DNA from 2 places in the Actinomadura decatromicini genome. Region 2 is predicted to be linked to the other one. Evidence: riboswitches for the same ligand, from Rfam matches in the RefSeq annotation. Region 2 holds a riboswitch; the other holds the start of a gene.
The links. A riboswitch is a leader RNA that binds a small molecule or an ion and turns the genes downstream of it on or off. The one in region 2 is predicted to bind cobalamin.
Positions count from the first base shown of each region.

Region 1: linked by a shared signal. The riboswitch ahead of FXF68_RS23165 (ribonucleoside-diphosphate reductase subunit alpha) and the one ahead of cobN (cobaltochelatase subunit CobN) in region 2 are both predicted to bind cobalamin.

Region 1 covers NZ_VSRQ01000005.1:91,729-96,119, reverse strand. The annotation lists gene FXF68_RS23165 (ribonucleoside-diphosphate reductase subunit alpha) at 1-2,218, opposite strand, end outside; cobalamin riboswitch at 2,389-2,620, opposite strand; gene FXF68_RS23160 (hypothetical protein) at 2,729-3,409, shown strand; gene FXF68_RS23155 (YcnI family copper-binding membrane protein) at 3,495-4,232, shown strand; gene FXF68_RS43130 (copper resistance CopC family protein) at 4,229-4,391, shown strand, end outside.
Region 2 covers NZ_VSRQ01000003.1:843,927-848,317, forward strand. The annotation lists gene cobN (cobaltochelatase subunit CobN) at 1-1,829, opposite strand, end outside; cobalamin riboswitch at 1,884-2,005, opposite strand; gene FXF68_RS17635 (precorrin-3B synthase) at 2,067-3,164, shown strand; gene FXF68_RS17640 (precorrin-8X methylmutase) at 3,161-3,781, shown strand; gene FXF68_RS17645 (precorrin-2 C(20)-methyltransferase) at 3,781-4,391, shown strand, end outside.

The DNA.
Region 1 (4,391 bases), on a different contig from region 2:
GCGCGATCCGGGTCGCGGGGCGCGAGCGCAGGTAGTAGGTCGTCTTCAGGCCGCTGCGCCAGGCGTAGGCGTACATCGAGGAGAGCTTCCCGATCGTCGGCGTCTCCATGAAGAGGTTCAGCGACTGCGACTGGTCGACGTACGGGGTGCGCGCGGCGGCGAGGTCGATCAGCGCCTTCTGCGGCAGTTCCCAGGCCGTCCGGTACAGGGTGCGCATTTCCTCGGGAAGGCCGACCAGCCCCTGGACGGAGCCGTTCGCCTTCTTGATCGCCTCGCGGACGTCCGGCGTCCACAGCCCGAGCGATTTGAGGTCGTCCACCAGATAGGCGTTGATCTGCAGGAACTCGCCGGACAGCGTCTCCCGCTTGAACAGGTTGGACACCGGCGGCTCGATGCATTCGTAGCATCCCGCGATGGACGCGATCGTCGCGGTCGGCGCGATGGCGATCAGCAGCGAATTGCGCAGCCCGACCTCGGCGACCCGGGCGCGCAGCCGCTCCCATTCGCCGGGACGTTCCGGCGCCGCGTCCGGGAAATGGTCGAGATGGAGGAACCCGCGAGCGGTGCGCGTCTGCTCATAGGCGGGCAGCGGACCGTCCAATGCGGCCAGTTCGGTGGACGCGCCATAAGCGGCGAGCGCGATCTCCTCCGCGATGCGCGTCGACAGAGCCCGCGCCTCATCGGAGTCGAAGGGAAGGCGGAGCGTGAAGAAGACATCCGCGAGACCCATTACGCCGAGCCCGACCGGACGCCATTTGCGGTTCGCCGCCTCCGCCTCGGGCGTCGGGTAGAAGCCGCGGTCGATCGTCCGGTCCAGGAAACGGACGGCGGTGCGGACGGTCGCGCGCAGCCGCTCCCAATCGACCCCGGACGGCGTGACGTGCGCAGCGAGGTTCACCGACCCGAGGTTGCACACGGCCGCCTCGCTGTCGCCCGTCACCTCCAGGATCTCCGTGCACAGGTTCGACAGGTGGACGACCCCGCCCCCGGCGGTCTGGTTGCAGGCGCGGTTGGCGGCGTCCTTGAAGGTCATCCAGCCGTTGCCGGTCTCGGCGAGCGTCCGCATCATGCGCCCGTACAGCTTGCGGGCCGGGACCTGGCGGACGAACCGTCCCGCCCGCTCCGCCGCCCGGTACGCCTCGTCGAACTCCTCGCCCCACAGGTCGGTCAGCTCGGGGACCTCCTTCGGGTCGAACAGCGACCACGTCCCGTCGGACTCGACGCGGCGCATGAACTCGTCCGGGATCCAGTTGGCGAGGTTGAGGTTGTGGGCGCGGCGCGCGTCCTCGCCCGTGTTGTCGCGAAGCTCCAGGAACTCCTCGACGTCGGCGTGCCACGGCTCCAGGTAGACGCAGGCCGCGCCCTTGCGGCGACCGCCCTGGTTGACGGCGGCGACGGACGAGTCGAGCGTCCGCAGCCACGGGACGATCCCGTTCGAGTGCCCGTTCGTCCCGCGGATCAGCGAGCCGCGCGACCGGATCCGCGTCCACGAGATCCCGATGCCGCCCGCGTACTTGCTGAGCCGCGCGACCTGCCCGTACCGCTCGTAGATCGAATCCAGCTCGTCGCGCGGCGAGTCCAGCAGGAAGCAGGACGAGAGCTGCGGACGCCGCGCCGCCGCGTTGAACAGCGTCGGTGAGCTGGGCAGATACGACAGCGTACTGAGCAGCCCGTACAACTCGGCCGCCTCGGCGACCCCGTCCGCGCCGGTTCCGTCGGGGTAGGCGAGGCCGCACGCGACGCGCAGGAGGAAATGCTGCGGACGTTCCAGGACGAGCCGCGACCGCGGATGCCGAAGCAGATACCGGTCGTAGAGGGTGCGCAGCCCGAAGTACTCGAAACGCTCGTCGGCGGACTCGTCGATCAGGGCGTTCAGCGCCGCCGCGTTGGCCGCGACGAACGCGGCCGGGGCGTCGGCCAGCAGGCCCTCCCGGTGGGCGGCGGCCACGGACTCGGCGAACGTGCCGACCCCGGCGGCCGCGGCCTCGTCCCGGATCCGGTTGCCGAGCAGCCGCGCGGCGACCTTGGAGTATCCCGGTTCGGCGGGGACGAGCGCGCTCGCCTCGCCGATGGCGAGATCCCGCAGCGCGGCGGCGTCGAGCGCGTCGCCCGAGCGGGCGAGCAGCCGTCCCGCGTCCACCCCCGGTATGCCGTCGCAGGCCGCCTCGACCTCGGCGGCGATCTCCGCCGCCGGCGGCGCGGCCAGAGCCTGTGTCACGTGCGTCTCCCCTCGCGAGCCGCCTCGCGGAGGGCATGCGAACGGCACGCGGCGGCACGCCGCGCTCCGCCCCCGGCCCACCCGCGAGACCTGGACGTGTTCGGCCTGGGGGACGTCCCCCGGACCCTTGAAGAGGTCGGTCAGGCGAACCTCGCCATGGCGCGGCCGCCCGGCCTCCTCGCGCGCTGGCAGGTCTTCGGACTCGCGGGCACGGCGCCTCTCCGGAGACCCGGAGGAGGGCGCGTCCTACTGGCCGTCGCTTCCCGGGCCGTGCGGCCCAGTGCGTGATGACGGCGGTCGTTCCCACTCACCGCTGCGGGGCAGTCCCGGACTCTCACCGGGTTCCCTCTTGCGACGCCCCCGCCTGGGCGGCGGGGGCGAACCAGCACGGGACTGAACCCTACATCTAGTCGACGATCTTTGCGCAACCCCAATATGTTGGGCGTGTCGAGATTGTTCGCGGGGGTGGGGTACACAGCCCGGGGAGCGGGTGGGACGATGGTCAACGCCATGTCCCCGCGTCCCCCGCTCCCGGGCTTCCGAACCGCGCGCGCGGTGGTGTTCGCCACCGTGTGCGTCGTGCTGGCGACCAGCGGGCACGTCCTCGCCTCGGGTGCGCCCGTCCCCGTGTGGACGGCGGGCGTCGGATTCTGCGCGGTACTCGGCGTCACGCTGATGCTGGCCGGGCACGAGCGCTCCCTGCCGACGATCTTGGGTGGGCTCCTCGGCGGGCAGTTCGCGCTGCACACGCTGTTCACGGCCGCGACGACCGCGGGCTCGGTCCAGCGGAGCGCAGCCGTCATGCACGACCCCGTCACGCACGGTTCCGCCATGCACGGTTCCGCCGTGCACGGGGCGGGCGCGGAGGTCCTCACGCCGGTCGCGCACGGCTCCGGCGGGATCACGATGACGCTCGCGCACACGGTCGCCGCGCTGGTCGCCGCGTGGTGGCTGCGGCGCGGCGAGCGGACGGCGTGGGCGCTGGCACGGCGGGCCGCCGCGGCGGCGGACCGTCCGATCCGGCTGCTGCTCGCACTCCTCGCCCTCGCCGCCCGACCGGCGGGCGGACCGCCGCGCGCGGTGTTCGCCGTCCCGGCGGCGGACGCGGTCCCGGCGGTCGGACGTGTGCTGCGGCACCAGGTCGTCCGGCGGGGTCCCCCGCCGCGTTCGAGGGCGCTCGCCGTCCGCTAGGCGGACGAATCGAGCGCCGTACGTCACCGGACGCCGACCGATCGGCGTTTCCGGATTTTCCGTACGACTCGAACGGAGTTCCGTCATGGCTTTCCTTTCGCATGCCTCCCACCCGGCCGCCCGCCCGGTCGCCCGGCGGGTCGGCGCGGTCGCCGCGCTGTCCGCCGTGTCCGTGCTCGGCCTCGCATCGGCGGCGTCCGCGCACGTCACCGCCAATCCGAAGTCCGCCGAGAAGGGCTCGTACGCCAAGATCTCGTTCCGGGTGCCGAACGAGCGCGACAACGCCTCCACGACGAAGCTCGTGGTGAACCTGCCCGCCGACCATCCGCTGTCGTCGGTGTCGGTCCGTCCGCTGCCCGGCTGGACGGCGAAGGTCGAGAAGGCGAAGCTCGCGCAGCCGATCAAGACCGAGGGCGGCGAGCTGACCGAGACCGTCAGCAAGATCACCTGGACCGGCGGGAAGATCGAGGCCGGGCAGTTCCAGGAGTTCGACGTCTCGATGGGCCCGCTGCCCACCGACACCGACCAGCTCGTCTTCAAGACCGACCAGACGTACTCGAACGGCGAGGTCGTCAAGTGGGAGGAGAACCCGGTCGACGGGCCGAACGAGCCCGAGCATCCGGCGCCCGCGCTGAAACTCGTCCCCAAGCAGGAGGCGGGCGGCACCGCGCAGGCGGGGCTGACCGCGCAGGTGAAACCGCAGGCCACGGCCTCGTCCGACGACGGGACGGCCCGCCTGCTCGGCGGCGTCGGCATCGGCGTCGGCGCGCTCGGTCTCCTCGCCGCCGCCTTCGCCCTCACCCGCGCCCGGAGCAGGTCATGACCCGGGCCGCCACCAGCCCTGGGCGCGCGGCGCACGTCTTCAAGCAGGCGGGGCGGGTCTCTGAGCGCACGACGCAATTCACCGGGCCGGTGGCGCGTGCCTTCAAGCGGACGGGGCGGGACTCCGCGCGCACGACGCAGTTCACCGGGCCGGTGGCGC
Region 2 (4,391 bases):
GTCCAGATCTGCGCGCGGATGGCGGGGAGCTTCGCCGGGTCCATCGCGGCGATCGTGGCGTGCTCGTCCAGGAGCTGTTCGAGGCGGGCGATGTCGCCGTAGGTCTCGGCGCGGGCCATCGGCGGGACCATGTGGTCGACCAGGACGGCGTGCGCGCGGCGCTTCGCCTGCGTCCCCTCGCCCGGGTCGTTGACGAGGAACGGGTAGACGAGCGGGACGTCGCCGAGCGCCGCGTCCGCACCGCAGGACGCGGACATGCCCGCCGCCTTGCCGGGCAGCCATTCCAGGTTGCCGTGCTTGCCGACGTGGACGATCGCGTGCGCGCCGAACTCGTCCGACAGCCAGCGGTAGGCGGCCAGGTAGTGGTGGCTCGGCGGCAGGTCCGGGTCGTGGTAGATCGCGATGGGGTTCTGGCCGAAGCCGCGCGGCGGCTGCACCATGACGACGACGTTCCCGGCGCGGAGGGCGGCGAGGACGATGTCGCCGTCCTGGACGAACAGCTCGCCGGGCGGCGGGCCCCAGTGCCGCTCCATGTCGTCGCGAAGGTCGGCGGGCAGCGTCCGGTACCAGCGTTCGTAGGACGCCCCGGAGATCCGGACGGGGTTGCCCGCGAGCTGCTCCTCGGTGAGCCAGTCCTCGTCCTGGCCGCCCGCCGCGATCAGCGCGTGGACGAGCGCGTCGCCGTCCTGGTCGGCCACGCCGGGGAAGCCTTCGCCGAGGTCGTAGCCCGCTTCGCCGAGCCGGGCGAGGAGCCGGACGGTGCTCGCCGGGGTGTCGAGGCCGACCGCGTTCCCGACCCGCGAGTGCTTCGTCGGATACGCCGACAGCATCACGACCAGGCGGCGCGAAGCGGGCGGCGTGTGCCGGAGGCGGCCGTGCCTTACGGCGATCCCCGCGACCCGCGCGGCGCGTTCGGGGTCGGCCCGGTAGACGGTGAGCCCGTCCTCGTCGATCTCCTTGAAGGAGAACGGGACGGTGATGATGCGGCCGTCGAACTCCGGGATGGCGACCTGCGAGGCGGCGTCGAGCGGGGACAGGCCGTCGTCGCTGTCCGCCCAGTCGGCGCGGGACGTGGTGAGGCAGAGGCCCTGGAGGATCGGGACGTCCAGCGCGGCGAGCGCGCCGACGTCCCACGCCTCGTCGTCGCCGCCCGCCCCGGCCGTCGCGGGCCGCGTCCCGCCCGCCGCGAGGACGGTCACGACCAGCGCGTCCGCTTCGCGGAGCGTGTCGAGCAGCGCGGGCTCGGCGGTGCGGAGCGACGAGCAGAAGACGGGCAGGGGGCGTCCGCCCGCGTCCTCGACGGCGGCGCAGAGGGCCTCGACGAACGCGGTGTTCCCGGCCATGTGGTGGGCGCGGTAGTAGAGCACCCCGATCACCGGGCCTTCGGTGGCGCGGGACGTTCGCTCGTATCGCCCCCAGGTGGGCGCGGCCTGCGGCGGCGCGAACCCGCGCCCGGTCAGCAGGACGGTGTCGGAGAGGAACGCGTGCAACTCGGCGAGGTTCGCGGGCCCGCCATGCGCGAGATAGGCATGCGCCTCGGCACACACCCCACCGGAAACGGTGGAAAGCTCCATCAACTCGGCGTCTGGCGCCTGCTCTCCTCCCAGGACGACGACCGGGCGGGTGCCGGTCAGAAGGGCGTCGAGGCCGTCCTCCCAGGCGCGGCGGCCGCCGAGCAGGCGGACGACGATCAGGTCGACGCCGTCGAGCAGCGGCGGAAGGTCGGCCACGGCGAGCCGGGCGGGGTTGCCCAGCCGGTAGCCGGCGCCGGACGCGCGGGCGCTCAGCAGATCGGTGTCGGACGTGGAGAGCAGCAGAACGGTGGACATGACGGGTCCTCCCCCTGGGGTCCTCGCCCCGGTCGCGGGTGTCACGACGGCGGGAGTCTCCTGGCTCCCGGATCAGCGCTCGCCCCGGCCTTCCCGTCCGCGTGGACAGTGGCCGTTAGCGGGGGTCGCTCCCCGGTGACAGTGGCGGGACCGCGCCGGATTCACACCGGCTTCCTCCACTGCCGTCGTCGATCAGCAGACTACGGCAGCGCGCGGCGTCCGAGAAAGGTGGCCTTCATGCCAGATGTCCGTGCGGCGGGGCGGTCGCGTGCCGACGCGTGCCCCGGCGCGCTCCAGACCCACGACGCCGCCGACGGGGCGCTCGCCCGCGTCCGCACGCCGGGCGGGGCGGTGTCGGCGGCGCGGCTCAGGACGGTCGGCGGCGCGGCCCGCGAGCTGGGCGTGGACGTCGTCGAGCTGACGTCGCGGGCCAACCTCCAGGTGCGGGGCGTGCGCGATCCGGCGGCGCTCGCGGAGCGGCTGGCGGCGGCCGGGCTGCTGCCGTCCGCGTCGCACGAACGGGTGCGCAACATCGTCGCGTCCCCGCTCGGCGGACGCGGCGTGCGGGGCGTCCTCGCCACGGATCCGCTGGTCACGGCGCTCGACCTTGAGTTGTGCGGGCGTTCTCGGCTGGCCGGGCTGCCAGGCCGGTTCCTGTTCGCGCTGGACGACGGCTCCGGCGACGTCGCGTCCCTGGGCGCCGACGTGACGCTGACTCCCGGCGGCGTGCTCCTGGCCGGGCACCGGCTCGTCCTGTCCGGCGATCCCGTCGCGGTCATGATCGCGGCGGCGGAGGCGTTTCTCGACGTTCGCGGCGACGCCTGGCAGCTGGCCGAAGTCCCGGACGGCCCGCGCCGCGTCGCGGGCCTCCTCGGCGGGACGCTGGCCGAAGCGCAGCGCGTCCCCGCCCCGCCCGCACCGCACGCGGGTTTCGTCGAGCAGCGCGACGGCCTGGTCGCGCTGGAGGTCGTGCCGCCGCTCGGACGCCTGTCCGGCGCGCAGATGGAAGCCCTCGCCGACATCGCGGACGAAGTGCGGCTGACGCCGTGGCGGAGCATCGTCCTGCGTGACCTGCGACGCGACGACGCGCACCGGCACGCCGTCCACCTGCACCAACACGGCTTCGCCACCGACCCCGACTCGCCCTGGGTCGGAGTGACGGCCTGCACGGGAAGCCCCGGCTGCGCGAAATCGGAAGGCGACGTGCAGGGCGCGGCCCACCGCTGGGTCGGCGGCCTGTCGCGCGCCCCGGAGACCCCCGTCCACTGGACGGGCTGTGACCGGAACTGCGGGATGCCCCGCGGGCCGGTCGTCCTGAAGAGAGCGGAACGGTGACCGACTACATCCGGGACGGCGCGGAGATCTACCGGCGCTCGTTCGCGACCATCCGCGCGGAGGCCGACCTGTCGGGCCTGCCGGACGACGTGGCGCGGGTCGCCGTCCGCATGATCCACGCCTGCGGGATGACGGACCTCGTCCGCGACCTGGCCTGGTCGCCGGGTGTCGTCGCGCGGGCGCGGGCGGCGCTGCTGGACGGCGCGCCGATCCTGTGCGACGCGCGGATGGTGGCGTCCGGCGTCACTCTGGCCCGGCTGCCCGCGGGCAACGAGGTCGTGTGCGCGCTGGGCGACCCGCGCGTCCCCGGCCTGGCGGAACGGCTCGGCACGACGCGCAGCGCGGCGGCGCTCGACCTCTGGCTCGACCGGTTGGACGGCGCGGTCGTCGCGATCGGCAACGCGCCGACCGCGCTGTTCCGGCTGCTGGAGCTGGTGGACGGGGGCGCGGGACGTCCGGCCGCCGTCCTCGGGATACCGGTCGGTTTCATCGGCGCGGCCGAGTCCAAGGACGCGCTCGCCGCGAGCGACCTCCCGCACCTCGTCGTGCGCGGACGCCGCGGCGGCAGCGCCATGACGGCGGCGGCCATAAATGCGATTGCCAGTGAGGCGGAGTGATGGCTGGACGGCTGTACGGGGTCGGCGTCGGCCCTGGTGATCCTGAACTGGTGACGGTGAAGGCCGCCCGGTTGATCGGTGCGGCGGACGTGGTCGCCTACCATTCCGCGCGGCACGGGCGGAGCATCGCCCGCGCCGCCGCCGCGCCCTACCTGCGCGACGGGCAGATCGCGGAGCAACTCGTCTATCCGGTGACGACGGAGACGACCGACCATCCCGGCGGGTATCAGGGCGCGCTCGACGACTTCTACGCCGACTGCGCCGCCCGCCTCGCCGCGCACCTGGACGCGGGACGGACGGTCGTCGTCCTCAGCGAAGGCGACCCGCTGTTCTACGGCTCCTACATGCACCTCCACAAACGCCTCGCGCCGCATTACCCGGCGGAGGTCGTGCCGGGCGTGACGTCGCTGAGCGCGGCGTCGGCCGCCGCCGGGCGTCCGCTGGTCGAGCGCGAGGAGACGTTGACCGTGCTGCCCGGCACGCTCCCCGGCGACGAGCTGGCGGACCGGCTCCGCACCGCCGACGCGGCGGCCGTCCTCAAGCTGGGCCGGACGTTCCCCAAGGTCAGGCAGGCTTTTGAGGACGCCGGACGGCTCCCCGAAGCCTGGTA